4 regions of the Paludibacterium sp. B53371 genome follow, and region 4 is predicted to be linked to each of the others. Evidence: predicted binding sites of a transcription regulator. Region 4 holds the regulator's gene; each other region holds the start of a gene.
What was found. The regulator sigma-54, encoded in region 4, starts transcription at its own class of promoters, with help from an activator protein. The targets are predictions, from matches to a motif close to CTGGCACGCTTCATGCTT.
Positions count from the first base shown of each region.

Region 1: the regulator sigma-54 is predicted to act here: its motif matches at 1,213-1,230, upstream of JNO51_RS11785 (dicarboxylate/amino acid:cation symporter).
Region 2: the regulator sigma-54 is predicted to act here: its motif matches at 1,761-1,778, upstream of JNO51_RS06880 (2Fe-2S iron-sulfur cluster-binding protein).
Region 3: the regulator sigma-54 is predicted to act here: its motif matches at 1,171-1,188, upstream of adh (aldehyde dehydrogenase).

Region 1 covers NZ_CP069163.1:2,461,010-2,464,382, reverse strand. Annotated here, with positions in the region: gene JNO51_RS11785 (dicarboxylate/amino acid:cation symporter) at 1-1,120, opposite strand, end outside; gene JNO51_RS11780 (DMT family transporter) at 1,497-2,408, opposite strand; gene murI (glutamate racemase) at 2,492-3,259, opposite strand; gene apbC (iron-sulfur cluster carrier protein ApbC) at 3,262-3,373, opposite strand, start outside.
Region 2 covers NZ_CP069163.1:1,446,673-1,450,045, forward strand. Annotated here, with positions in the region: gene JNO51_RS06875 (NnrS family protein) at 1-466, opposite strand, end outside; gene JNO51_RS06880 (2Fe-2S iron-sulfur cluster-binding protein) at 503-1,507, opposite strand; gene moaA (GTP 3',8-cyclase MoaA) at 1,820-2,815, shown strand; gene JNO51_RS06890 (type IV pili methyl-accepting chemotaxis transducer N-terminal domain-containing protein) at 2,822-3,373, shown strand, end outside.
Region 3 covers NZ_CP069163.1:775,044-778,416, reverse strand. Annotated here, with positions in the region: gene JNO51_RS03705 (sigma-54-dependent Fis family transcriptional regulator) at 1-967, opposite strand, end outside; gene adh (aldehyde dehydrogenase) at 1,245-2,750, shown strand; gene JNO51_RS03695 (PACE efflux transporter) at 2,798-3,223, opposite strand; gene JNO51_RS03690 (LysR family transcriptional regulator) at 3,316-3,373, shown strand, end outside.
Region 4 covers NZ_CP069163.1:2,629,383-2,632,755, forward strand. Annotated here, with positions in the region: gene lptA (lipopolysaccharide transport periplasmic protein LptA) at 1-116, shown strand, start outside; gene lptB (LPS export ABC transporter ATP-binding protein) at 119-847, shown strand; gene JNO51_RS12570 (RNA polymerase factor sigma-54) at 854-2,281, shown strand; gene hpf (ribosome hibernation-promoting factor, HPF/YfiA family) at 2,351-2,665, shown strand; gene ptsN (PTS IIA-like nitrogen regulatory protein PtsN) at 2,766-3,227, shown strand; gene hprK (HPr(Ser) kinase/phosphatase) at 3,220-3,373, shown strand, end outside.

The sequences.
Region 1 (3,373 bases), 170 kb from region 4:
TCAGCAGCAGGCCGGCTTCCGGGATGTTGAATTGCGGCAGCATGGCGGCAATCACCACCAGCGACGCGCGCGGCACACCGGCCATGCCCTTGGAAGTCACCATGAACATCAGCAGCATGGTGATTTCCTGGGTCAGGGTCAGCGGGATATTGAAGGCCTGCGCCAGGAAGATGGTGGCGAAGGTGCAATACATCATCGAGCCGTCAAGGTTGAACGAGTAGCCCATCGGCAGCACGAAGCTGGCGATCTTGTTGGAGACGCCGAAGCGTTCCAGTTGCTCGAGGGTCTTCGGATAGGCGGCTTCGGAGCTGGCGGTCGAGAAGGACAGCAGCAGCGGTTCGCGGATCGAGCGCACCAGGGTCAGGACGCGCGGGCCGATGAACAGGAAGCCGATGAAAATCAGCAGGGTCCACAGCAGGCCGATCGACAGGTAGAACTCGCCGAGGAACTTGCCATAGGTGCCGAGGATGGCCAGGCCATCCTTGGTGACGGTGGCTGCCAGGGCGGCGAAGACGGCGACCGGGGCCACGGCCATGACGTAGCCGGTGACTTTCAGCATGACATGGGCGGCAACGTCCATCAGATCGACCAGCAGCTTGGCGCGTTCGCCCAGGGCGGCGCAGGCGGTGCCGAAGAACAGCGAGAACACCACGATCTGCAGGATTTCGTTGTTGGCCATGGCTTCGAACACGCTCTTGGGGAAGGCGTGGGTGATGAAGTCCTTGACGCTCATGGCGCTGGCTTTGATGCCGGCATCGGCGTGCAGGTCAGGCAGCGGCAGGTTGACGGCCACACCCGGCTTGAACAGGTTGACCATGATCAGGCCCAGGGTCAGCGACAGCAGCGAGGCCGAGATGAACCACATCAGGGTCTTGGCACCGACGCGGCCCACGCTCTTGCCATCGCCCATGCGGGCAATGCCGGCCACCAGGGTGGTGAAGACCAGCGGGGCGATGATCATCTTGATCAGGCGCAGGAAGATGTCGGTCAGCATGCCGACGTTGTCGGCGAAGGACTTGAGTGCAGCAGGGTCCGTCGTGCCGGAGCGGACGAACATCCCGGTCAGGATGCCCAGTACCATGCCGAGCAGGATGAACAGGGTGAGTTTCTTTGACTTCATGAGTGTGTTGTGTCCCTTGAGATAGCATGTTCCATTAAACGTCGTTGCCTGGAGCTGGCTGTTATGGTTATGGCGCTGTCTGGCGCTGTGGCAACGACGAACCGTGCCTCGGTCAATGTATTGATATTGTTCTGATAAGAGGCGAGGAAAACTCTGAAAGAGCTAGGGGGCGATTATAGACATCCTGCTGCGAGCTGTCTTCATATCTGGTATGGCAACCATACTTTTATGCATAACCTGCAGTTTTTTTGCCACGAAGCCCGCTTTCTTGGCATGAAAATTACTCAAATGGCATTGCCGGGGAATATTCGATTCGAATAAGGATTTTTGAATGCATGCCTCCCCCTGCGGCGCCCGGCACCGCAGGGGGGAGAGGTCATCGTTTGAACCAGCGACGCAACAGGGCCGGCTGGTTGAATACCAGCGCCGAAGCAATGAACAGCAGGGCAATCCAGGCGTGCAGGCCGACGCGCTCGCCGCCAATGAAGGCGCCGATCAGGACGCCGACCAGCGGTACCAGGTAGTTGGTCAGTGAGGTGAAGACCGAGCCGGCCATCTGGATCAGGCGGGCAAACATCAGATAGACGATGCCGGCGCAGAAGACGCCGAGAATCAGCAGGGACAGCAGGGTCTGATGGCTGACATGCAGCTGCCAGGGCCGGTCGATGATCAGCGCCAGCACGATCAGCGGCAAGGCGGCCAGCGCCAGGATGTTGCGCACGGTGATGACCGGCGACAGATTGCCCAGGCGGTTGAACATCAGCAGGCTGACCGAGACGCTGGCGGCAGAGCCCAGCACGGCCAGTTCGCCCAGCAGGTTGTCTGCCCAGTTGCCCGACAGGCCGGGGGCGACCAGGATCACGATGCCGACAAAGCCGGCGGCCACGCTGGTGATCGAGGACAGGCTCCAGTGTTTGCCCTGGACAAAGGCCGGTGCCAGCAAGATGGTGAAGATCGGAATGGTGCCCATCAGGATCGAGGCCACGCTGCTCTCCACGCGTGCCTGGCCCCAGCCGAGCAGGAACAGCGGCAGCAGGGCTTCGAAGAAGGCCAGCAGCAGATAGGTGGGCAGCAGGCGACGGGCTGCCACGGCGGCGTGGCGGCGCTCATCCGGCATGAACAGGCCGATGCCGGCCAGGGTCAGGGCACCGATGGCCGCCCGGCCGGCCGCCAGGGTCAGCGGCGGCAGTTCGTGAATCACGATCTGGTTGAAGATGAATTGGGCCCCCCAGATCAGGGCAATGGCCATCAGCATCAGGTAATGCATTGGGCTGGGTGTTTTGTGCATGAAAGGCTTTCTCGCAAAAAATGAAAAAACGCGCCCGCCCTCCATGTTGCCACAGGGAGGGTCGGGGGCCTTCCGGTTTAATCTCAGATGCCGGCTTGCTGCACCGGGTACGGTTGTCCGATCAGAACCGGTAATACGTCGGACATGTCGGCCGGATTGGCCGTGGTGTAAAAACGGTAGTCATGGGGCTGGGCAGGCATCTTGCCAGCCAGCAGCGCCACGGCGCGGCGGGCAATGGCGTCCGCCGGGTCATCCAGTATCACGTCGGGGCCGGCGATCTCGCGGATCAGCGGTGCCAGAAACGGATAGTGGGTACAGCCCAGAACAATGTGGTCGACATTTTCTGTCAGTAAAGGTTCGATCACCTGGCGCACGGTGTCTCGCGCCTGTGCGCTGTCGAGGTCGCCGGACTCGACCTGTTCGACCCAGCCGGTGCCGGGACGGGGCAGGACTTCCACCTTGCCTGCATGGCGCTGCAGCAGGGAGCGGAAGCGGGCACTTTTCAGCGTGAATTCGGTGGCCAGCACGGCAATGCGACCGGTGCGGCTGGCTGCGGCCGCCGGCTTGACCGCCGGCTCGATGCCGATGATCGGCAGGGGCAGGGCCTGGCGCATGGCATCGACGGCGGCGCTGGTGGCGGTATTGCAGGGCACGATCAGAATGGCCGCGCCCTGATCGGCCAGGAAGCGGCCGATGCGCAGGCTGCGCTCGGTCAGTTGCTCGCGGGTTTTTTCGCCGTAGGGCAGGTAGGCCTGGTCGGCGAAATAGCTGACCGGCCACTGTGGCAGGGCCCGGGTCACGGCACGCCAGACCGAGAGCCCGCCCAGGCCGGAGTCGAACATGGCAATCATGGTCAGTTGTGCTTGATCACGATCTTGGGGAACTTGCTGCTGAAGTCCTGCGCCTGTTCGCCGACCTTGACGGCGACACGCTGCGCCAGCTCGCGATAGCTGGCAGCGGCGGCG
Region 2 (3,373 bases), 1.2 Mb from region 4:
CCAGTGCGCCCAGCAGCCGCGGGATGAATCGGTTGCGGGTGTTGTTGGCGGCGCGCAGGCGGGTGCGGATGACCCAGGCCAGGATGGGCAAAAACAGCAGGTCGGCCAGGGCGGTGAGCACGACCGGGGCGAACGGCAGCAGCAGGCGTGGTAACAGCCACAGCAGGCAAAGCCCGGCCAGCGCCCGGCCCGTGGGCGTCTCGGCCCCGGTCCAGTTGCGCACCGCGGTCAGCAGGAAGCCGGCGATCACGGCCACGACGTAGCCGAAGATCATTTCATGCGCATGCCAGGCCATGCCGTTCAGCCCCTGACCGGGGTAGGTGCCGGTAAAGCGTTGCCACAACCACCAGGGCATGGCGACGGCGGCGAAGAGCGCTGCCAGCAGATAAAAGGGGCGGAAGCCAAGCCGCAGCAGCGGCAGGCGGGTGTCCGGCGTACCGGGTTCGTCCAGGTGAATTAACATCATGCCTCGCAAATTGGGGGGTACGTGTCCGTCGGTGGCTTAAAGCAAGCTGATTTCCAGGTCGCCATCGACCGTGCAGCAGCAGGCCAGAAGCCAGCCCGCGTCGAGTTCTGCCTGACCCAGGGCGGTCTGGCTGCCCATCTGCCCCTTGCCTGACAGGGCCTTGACCTTGCAGCTGCCGCAATCGCCCTGACGGCAGGCGGCCATCAGGGGGATGCCGGCTGTTTCCAGTGCCGACATCAGGTTGCCCCCTTTGGGCGTGGTCACCAGGTCGCCCCAGGGTTGAATGCGGATCTGGCAGGTCTCTGCCGCCGCCTCGTTCGGGGCGGCGGCCTGCGGGACAAAAAAGGCTTCCTGATGGATTTGCCTGTCCGCGACGCCCAGTGTCCGCAGCAGGCTTCGGGCGGTGTCCATATAGCTTGTCGAGGCGCAGGTCATCACGGTGCGGCGTGTCAGGTCCGGCACCAGCGTTTGCAGCAGTTCGGTGCTGAGGGCGGTGCCGGCCCGGTTGTCCTCCCGGACCAGGATGTGCAGCGACAGCTGCGCCGGATAGCGCTCGGCCAGCGCTTGCCACTCTTCTCTGAAGATCACGTCACTGGCGCGCCGCACATGGTAGATCACCACCAGATGGCAGTCTGGTGAATGTTTCAGCAGCCAGCGCGTCATGGACATGATGGGGGTGACGCCGCTGCCGGCGGCGAGAAACAGATAGGCCTGGCCCTGGGCGTGTTGCGGGGTAAAGCGCCCTTGTGCGCCGGAAACAGAGAGTGCGTCCCCCGGGCGCAGTGACTGGGTCAGCCAGGTGGAGCCCCGCCCCTCAGGCAGGTGGCGGATGGTCAGTTGCAGGTGCGCCGAGATGCCGGGGGACGAGGAGAGGGTATAGGCTCTGAGTTGCTGGTGAGGTACCTCAACCAGTACGAATTGCCCGGGCAGGTAATCAAATGGGGTGCTGCTGTGGCAGTTCAGTGTCCAGACGTCCGGCGTTTCCTGGCGCAGGCTGTGCAGGGTGAGTTGATGCGCAAGTTGCTGGGTGGTGCTTGTCATGGTGAAGATCGGTCTGGTGGCGGCGCAACCGTGAGTCGGGCGCGCTTTGGGGTTGTCAGAACGCGCAAAGTGTACGAGGAATTACCCATTGAAAATCCGTCAGCGCCTGGTGTTTTTTAAATCCTTGACTGCCGTCAAGCCCCCCGGCGGCACACTGATATGGCGGCAAACCCGCACCTAGTTCTTTCGAACTATCTGTGTCTTCTCCTCTTGTCTGCGCCTTTGCTGCCGCAAAACACTTACACTAGCGCTAAAGAATGTATCGCGCCGGTGTTGTGCATGCTGGTCGCGTACCAGTATCAGGAGATGGGTATGTCCTCTACCGCGATCCCGTCGCTGCTCGATGCTCACGGGCGTCGCATCGACTATGTGCGGCTTTCCGTGACGGATCGGTGCGACTTGCGTTGCCAGTACTGCCTGCCTAAAGGCTTCGATGGCTATGCCGAACCAGCCGAATGGCTGAGCTTTGAGGAGATCGGCCGTCTGGTCGCCGCCTTTGCGGCGCTGGGGGTTCGTCGTTTCCGCCTGACGGGGGGTGAGCCGCTGATGCGGGCGCGGCTGGTGTCGCTGGTGTCACAGTTGTCGGTCATTCCCGGTGTGGATGATTTATCTTTGTCCACCAATGGCACGCGCCTGGCGGCGCAGGCCGCTGCCTTGCGTCAGGCCGGGCTGTCCCGCCTCAATGTCAGTCTGGATACGCTGGACAAGCAATGCATGGAACAAGTGACGGGCCGTGACTCGCTGGAGAGTGTCATGGCCGGTTTGCAGGCGGCCAGGGAGGCGGGTTTTGCGCTGATCAAGCTGAATATGGTGCTGATGCGTTCAGTCAATGCCCATGAAGTCGAGCGCATGGCGGCTTTTTGTTTTGAGCAGGGTTTTGTGCTGCGGGTGATCGAAACCATGCCGATGGGGGATACGGGGCGGCAGTCCGGTTATATGTCGGTCGAGGAGATTCTGCCGTCACTGGTGCAGCGCTTCGATCTGAAGCCTTCCGCCGTGACGCTGGGCGGCGGGCCGGCGCGTTACTGGCAAACGGCTGACGGCCGCGGGCAGATCGGCTTCATTACGCCCATCAGTCAGCATTTCTGTGCCACCTGTAACCGTGTGCGTCTCTCGGTCGATGGCCAGCTGCATCTTTGCCTTGGGCAGGAAGATCGGGTGGATTTGCGCCAGCCGCTGCGCGATGGCGCCAGTCAGGAGGCGTTGATGACGCTGATCCGCGAGGCCATGCAGCGCAAGCCGGAACGACATGTTTTCCGCGAGGTGCCGGAGCAGCTGGTGCGTTTCATGTCGCAGACCGGGGGCTAGCATCGCATGTCGGCCGATCTGCAACGATTTCCTGCCCGTCGTCTGAGTAGCCGCGTGGTTGGCGCTTTACTCGCTTCGCTGTTGCTGGGGCTGTTGGCTATTGGTGCCACGTTGTATCTCTCCTGGCAGCTGGAGGGCGGAGCGGCGGCCATCAATGCGGCCGGCAGTCTGCGTAAACAGACCTATCGCCTGGCACTGTCTCTGGAGGAGTATGCCGCCAGTCCCTCTGCCGAGTTGGATACACGGGTGAGGGGAGATCTGGCGGTGTTTGACCAGACCCTGACCGTGCTCCGTACGGGGGATCCGGCCAGACCGCTCTACCTGCCGCATGATGAGGCAGTCCGTGCCAGCTATCTGCGAGTGGTTGACGAGTACCGACAGACGATTCTGCCTCCTGCACAGAAGGTTCTGGCCGGGCTTCCTGTTAACCGGGGCGCCCTGCGCCAGGCTTCTGACGATTTTGTTGCGCGTCTGAATGATCTGGTGACGCTGGTGGAGCAATACAACGAGCAGCGTACGCTGTTGTTGCAGAGTTCCCAGGTCATCCTGATCGTCATG
Region 3 (3,373 bases), 1.8 Mb from region 4:
GGCTGCTCACCTCCGCACGCCGGTCTGGCCGGGCCGTACGCAATACTGGCGTGGCCTGGGCCACCGGATGCGGCAATAGTAAACGACCACTGAACAGACGCTCGCCATGCGCCAGCAAAGCGCGATGCTCGCCGGCACGTGACTGCCAGTGCGCCAGCGTCTCGCCAAACAGATCGGCAAACTGCAGCCGCCCCAGTGCCGACCAGTCGAGCTGCAGTGCCTGCAAGGCACTACGATCAGCCGCCAGCAGGCGCTCCTCGCCATCGAAGGCCAGCCGCGCCGCCCGCGGCGTGGCCAGTTGCGCCGGATCGACATGGAACAGCAAGGTGCGCGCCTGACGGGTTGCCTGGGCAAACAGGCGCTGCTCGATCAGGCGGGCGGCCGACTCGACCCTTTGACCATGCATCGGACCCAGCTTGCGCGGCAGGCCGGAAACATCCAGCACCCCCAGCAGCTGGCCGAAGGGATCAAACAGCGGCGAGGCCTGACAGGACAGCAGCCGGTTGCGCTCCAGATAATGTTCGCTGCCACGCACCCGGGTCACCTGCCCGGCCAGCAGCGCCGTGCCGATGGCATTGGTCCCTCGGTGCTGCTCGCTCCAGTCCATGCCCGGGGTCAGCGCCACCCGCTCGGCCTTATCGAGAAAGGCAGGATGGCCCATCTCCTCCAGGATCACGCCGTGACGATCGGCCACAATCACCACATGGCCATCATCAACCACACTTTCAAACAAGGTATCGATCTGCGGTCTGGCCCACTGCAACCAGTCGGCGTTGGCGTCCAGTCGCTCGCGCAACACGGTTTGCTCAAGCCGCTCGCTGCCTCGCGCATCCACCGGCAGGCCCAGGCCGAGACAACGCCGCCAGGACGACAGGATGGAGGGCGGTACGCTGCCGTCCGGCAACGGCGAGCCATCGAAGAAGCGCTTGCGCGCCTCGTGCAAGGTCAGGGAATGGGTATCGGTCATGCCGTCCTCCACTGTGTCATGACACTGCGACAGGTGTCGCAGCCTGACACAGCCATCGTCGCTTCAATGCACTGATTATGGTTGTTGCGAACTCGGCTGCAAGGCCCATCCCAAGGGTCAGTCATGCTGCTGCGCAAAAGAAATTAGAGTAAATGCTTGCAAAACGGCACATGCCGCTTGCTGCAGCGCACGATCGAAATTTCCTGGCACGGCGTGTGCTGTACTGGCTGTACGTCCCGACGGGAACGACCACAACAAGCGACACAAGGAGAAAGAGATGACACAACTGAAGCCAGGTATCGCCATCAAGCCACGCTACGACAACTATATCGGCGGCAAGTGGGTACCTCCGGTCAATGGCCGCTACTTCGAGAATCTGACCCCGGTGACCGGCAAGGTGCTGTGCGAAGTGGCGCGTTCCGATGAGCAGGATGTGGAGCTGGCACTGGATGCGGCCCACGCCGCCCGCTTCAAGTGGGGTCATACGCCGGTGACCGAGCGGGCCATCCTGCTCAACCAGATTGCCGACCGCATGGAGGCCAATCTGGCCCTGCTGGCCGAAGTGGAGACCTGGGACAACGGCAAGCCAATCCGTGAAACCCGCGCGGCCGACATCCCGCTGGCCATTGATCACTTCCGCTACTTCGCCTCCTGCATCCGCGCCCAGGAAGGCACGCTGGGTGAAATCGACCAGAACACCATGTCCTATCACTTCCACGAACCGCTGGGCGTGGTGGGGCAAATCATTCCGTGGAACTTCCCGATCCTGATGGCCGCCTGGAAACTGGCGCCCGCACTGGCGGCGGGTAACTGCGTGGTCCTGAAACCGGCCGAGCAGACCCCGATGTCGATTCTGGTGTTCGCCGAACTGGTGGGCGACCTGTTGCCACCCGGGGTGCTGAACATCGTCAACGGCTTCGGTCTGGAAGCCGGCAAGCCGCTGGCCAGCTCCAAGCGCATCGCCAAAATCGCCTTTACCGGCGAAACCGGTACTGGCCGGCTGATCATGCAGTACGCCAGCCAGAACCTGATCCCGGTCACGCTGGAGCTGGGCGGCAAGTCGCCCAACATCTTCTTTGCCGATGTAGCGGAAAAGGATGATGCCTTCTTCGACAAGGCCATCGAAGGCTTCGTGATGTTTGCGCTCAACCAGGGCGAAGTCTGCACCTGCCCGAGTCGAGCGCTGATTGCCGAGTCGATCTACGACCGCTTCATGGAGCGCGCACTCAAGCGCGTTGCCGCCATCAAGCAGGGCAATCCGCTCGATCCGCAGACCATGATCGGCGCCCAGGCCTCGCTGGAGCAGATGGACAAGATCCAGAGCTATCTGCAGATCGGGCGCGACGAAGGCGCACAGGTGCTGGCCGGTGGCAGCCGCGCCCATCTGGGTGGCGGGCTGGAAGACGGCTATTACATCCAGCCGACGGTGTTCCATGGCAACAACAAGATGCGCATCTTCCAGGAAGAAATCTTCGGCCCGGTGGTCTCGGTGACCACGTTCAAAGACACCGAAGAAGCACTGCACATCGCCAATGACACCCTCTTCGGACTGGGTTCAGGTGTGTGGACCCGCAACATCAACACTGCCTTCTTCATGGGTCGTCACATTGAAGCCGGCCGTGTCTGGACCAACTGCTACCACGCCTACCCGGCTCATGCGGCCTTTGGCGGCTACAAACAGTCGGGCATCGGGCGCGAGACCCACAAGATGATGCTGGAGCACTACCAGCAGACCAAGAACCTGCTGGTCAGCTACTCCGAGGACAAGCTGGGCTTCTTCTGAGCGCCAGGCACAGACAAGCGCCGGGGGAAACCCCGGCGCTTTGTTTGTCAGATCGCCCCGACCAGACGCAGGCGCAACTGGTCATAACCCCAGTGATAGAGATAGGTATACGGCAGGAAAAACAGATTCAGCCCGATATCCAGCTTCAATGCCGGCCACAACGCCAGATCCAGCCACCACATGGCCAGCGGCAGACACACCAGCATCAGCCCGCCCTCGAACAGCAGGGCATGCATGGCGCGGACTCTCCAGGCCTTGGCCAAACCGCGTGCACGCAACCAGCGATCAAAATGCCGATTGAACAGAACATTCCACAACAAGGCGATCAGGCAGTTGGCCACGGCCAGCCCGCCCATGGCCAGCAGAGGTGTCTGCATCCACCAGGCAAACAGCGGCGTCACCAGCACAATGGCCAGCACCTCAAAGCCGATGGCCTGCAAAGCGCGTTCCAGCGGGGATTTGTCAGCCAGCATGGCAAACCTCCTTTTCATCTTCGGATACTTGGCATGATGCGCAAAATAGTCGATGCTCCAAAGTTGATATCCATCGACAAAGGCGATAGGTCATGCCCAATCTGGAAACGCTGCAAGTGTTTGCCACAGCGGCGTCCTGCGGCTCCTTTT
Region 4 (3,373 bases):
CCGAAACCCAGGTCTATCAGAGCCAGGGCGGCAGCGGCAATACCGCCAACAAGGGCCGGGTCACCGCCATCATCCAGCCACAAAAGAAAGACGCCAGCAGCGGCGCCGGAAAGTGATCATGACCGATAGCGTATTGACAGTGCAGCGCCTGAAAAAGCGCTACAAGAACCGCACGGTAGTCAAGGATGTCTCGCTGCAGATCAAGAGTGGCGAAGTCGTGGGTTTGCTGGGGCCGAATGGTGCCGGCAAGACCACCAGCTTTTACATGATCGTCGGTCTGGTCGGTGCCGATGACGGTGAAATCACCATCAACGAGCAGTCCATCACCCACATGCCGATCCACCGTCGGGCGCGGCTCGGGCTGGGCTATCTGCCGCAGGAAGCCTCGATCTTCCGCAAGATGACGGTCGACGAAAACATCCGCGCCATTCTGGAGATCACCGGCTTCAAGAAAGACGAACTGGAAAAAGAGCTCGACCTGCTGCTGGATGACCTGAACATCGCCCATCTGCGCAACAGCAATGCCCTGTCGCTGTCCGGCGGCGAGCGGCGCCGGGTGGAAATTGCCCGCGTGCTGGCCACGCGGCCACGCTTCATCCTGCTGGATGAACCCTTTGCCGGGGTCGATCCGATTGCCGTCATCGACATCCAGAAGATCATTTCCTTCCTCAAGGAACGCGGTATCGGCGTACTGATCACCGACCACAACGTGCGAGAAACACTGCGGATCTGCGACCGCGCCTACATCATCAGCGACGGTGCCGTGCTGGCTGCCGGCGAGCCGGAAACACTGGTCAACGACGAGCGGGTACGCAAAGTCTACCTGGGCGAGCATTTCCATCTGTAAACCATCATGAAGCAAAGCCTCCAGCTCAAAGTCTCCCAGCAGTTGACCCTGACGCCGCAATTGCAGCAGTCGATCAAGCTGCTGCAACTGTCGACGGTCGAACTGCAAGCCGAAGTCGAACGCTATCTGCTGGAAAACCCGCTGCTCGAGCGCGATGAAGACACCCCCGGCGAACCCGGCCTGCCGGAGCGCCCGATGGAAAGCAGCCACAGCGAAGAGGTCCCGAAGCAGCAGGAGCAGGACACGGCGAGCGAACCGGGCATGGAAGCGCTGCAGGACTGGGGCAGCGGCAGCGGGACCGGCAGTGGTGGCAGCTACGACGACGAATTCGACCCCTTTTACAACGTGCCCTGTCATCAGACCCTGCGCGAGCTGTTGCTGTCGCAGCTGGGAGAAATCGACCTGCCGCAGCGCGACCACGCCGTCGTGCAACTGCTGATTGAAGAACTGGATGACGATGGCTACCTGACCACGCCACTGGCCGAACTGGTGGCCAGTCTGCCCGAAGAGCTGGCCCTGGACGAAGATGAACTGGCCGTCGGCCTGCGCATGCTGCAGCAGTTCGACCCCCCCGGCGTCGGCGCCCGCTCACTGCCCGAATCCCTGCAACTGCAACTGGCCAGATTACCGGCCAGCACCCCCGGCAAATCCCTGGCCGGCGACATCATCGCGCAGCACCTGGCCCTGCTCGGCGCCCGTGACTACACCCGCCTGCGCAAGCTGCTGGGCACCAGCGACGATGCCCTGCGCGAAGCCCAGACCCTGATCGCCCGCCTCAACCCGCGTCCGGCCAGCGGCTTCGACGCGCGCGACACCCATTACGTCACCCCGGACGTCACCGTCAGAAAGCGTAAAGGCCGCTGGGTGGCCGAGCTCAACAGCAGCGCCGTCCCGCAATTGCGCGTCAACCAGATCTACGCCCGCATGCTGTCGGAAAACCGCCAGCAATCCGGCGATCTCGGCAGTCGTCTGCAAGAGGCACGGTGGCTGGTCAAGAACATTCAACAGCGATTTGACACTATCCTGAAAGTGTCGGAAGCTATAGTCGACAAGCAGCAAGCGTTCTTTGAACAAGGCGAAGTGGCCATGCGGCCGATGATCCTGCGCAATATCGCCGATGAGCTCGGGCTGCACGAATCCACCGTCTCCAGAGTCACCACCCAGAAATATCTGCTCTGTCCCCGGGGACTTTTCGAGCTGAAATATTTCTTCGGCAGTGCCCTGGAAACCGACAGTGGCGAAGAATGCTCCGCCACCGCCATCAAGGCACATATCCGCAGGCTGATCGAACAGGAGAACCCATCCAGGCCACTGTCAGACAGCGCCATTGCCGAACAGCTATCCAGCCAGGGAATTCAGGTTGCAAGACGTACCGTTGCCAAGTATCGTGAAGCCATGCAGATAGCGCCGGTCAATCAAAGAAAGGCTCTGTAATCCAACATCCGGCTGTACGGCCGACCCGACCGTGCAGTCATCATGGCAACAAAGTAAGGAGTAAGGGTTATGAACATCAAAGTGACTGGTCTTCACCTCGAGATCACCCCGTCGTTGCGCGACTATATTGATGAGAAGCTCGAGCGCATCAGCCGCCATGTCGACGACCTGATCGATGTCTCCGTTACCCTGTCCGTGGACAAACTGGTCCAGAAAGCCGAGGTCAACGTTCACCTGTCCGGCAAGGACATCCATGTCGAAGCCACCGAGGCCGACATGTACGCCGCCATCGACCTGCTGATGGACAAGCTGGACCGTCAGGTGCTGAAGTTCAAGGAAAAGCAGACCGAGCACCGCGGCGCCCACCCGGAAGCTTCGCTGTAAAGTGACATTCAGTACTGCCGGGAACCTTCGGGTTCCCGTTTTTGTTTGCCAGACTTTTTGACGAAGCCGGTCCGCCCGGCCTCCGATGCCGCCAAACGCTATGAAACAGATCGGTAAGATTCTTTCCCGCGAGCACATCCTGCTCGACCTCGACGTCAGCAGCAAGAAAAGGGTTTTCGAGCAGGTCGGTCTGCTGATGGAAAATACCTGCGGCATCGCCCGCAGCGAGGTGTTCGATTGTCTGTTTGCCCGAGAAAAACTCGGCTCCACCGGCCTGGGTCAGGGGGTTGCCATTCCCCACGGCCGAGCCCAGGGACTCAAGGAAGCCGCGGCCATCTTCATCCGCCTGAAAGCGCCGATTCCTTTCGATGCCCCGGACGGCAAACCGGTACAAAGCCTGTTCGTCCTGCTGGTACCGGAACAGGCCACCGACCTGCACCTGCAGGTCCTGTCCGAGCTGGCGCAACTCTTCTCCAGCCGCCCGTTGCGCGAAAAAATGCTCACCGCCCAAAGCGTGGACGAGCTCTACCAGATTCTTTCCGAGTGGTCGACCCATGCCTAGCATAACCGTGCGCAAGCTTTACCAGGAAAACCAGCAAAAGCTTAATCTCAGCTGGGTTGTCGGGACGGCGGGCGCCGACAACATTATCGGCATCGACGAACAGCGCCCTACGCTGGCGCTGGTCGGCCACCTGAATTTCATCCACC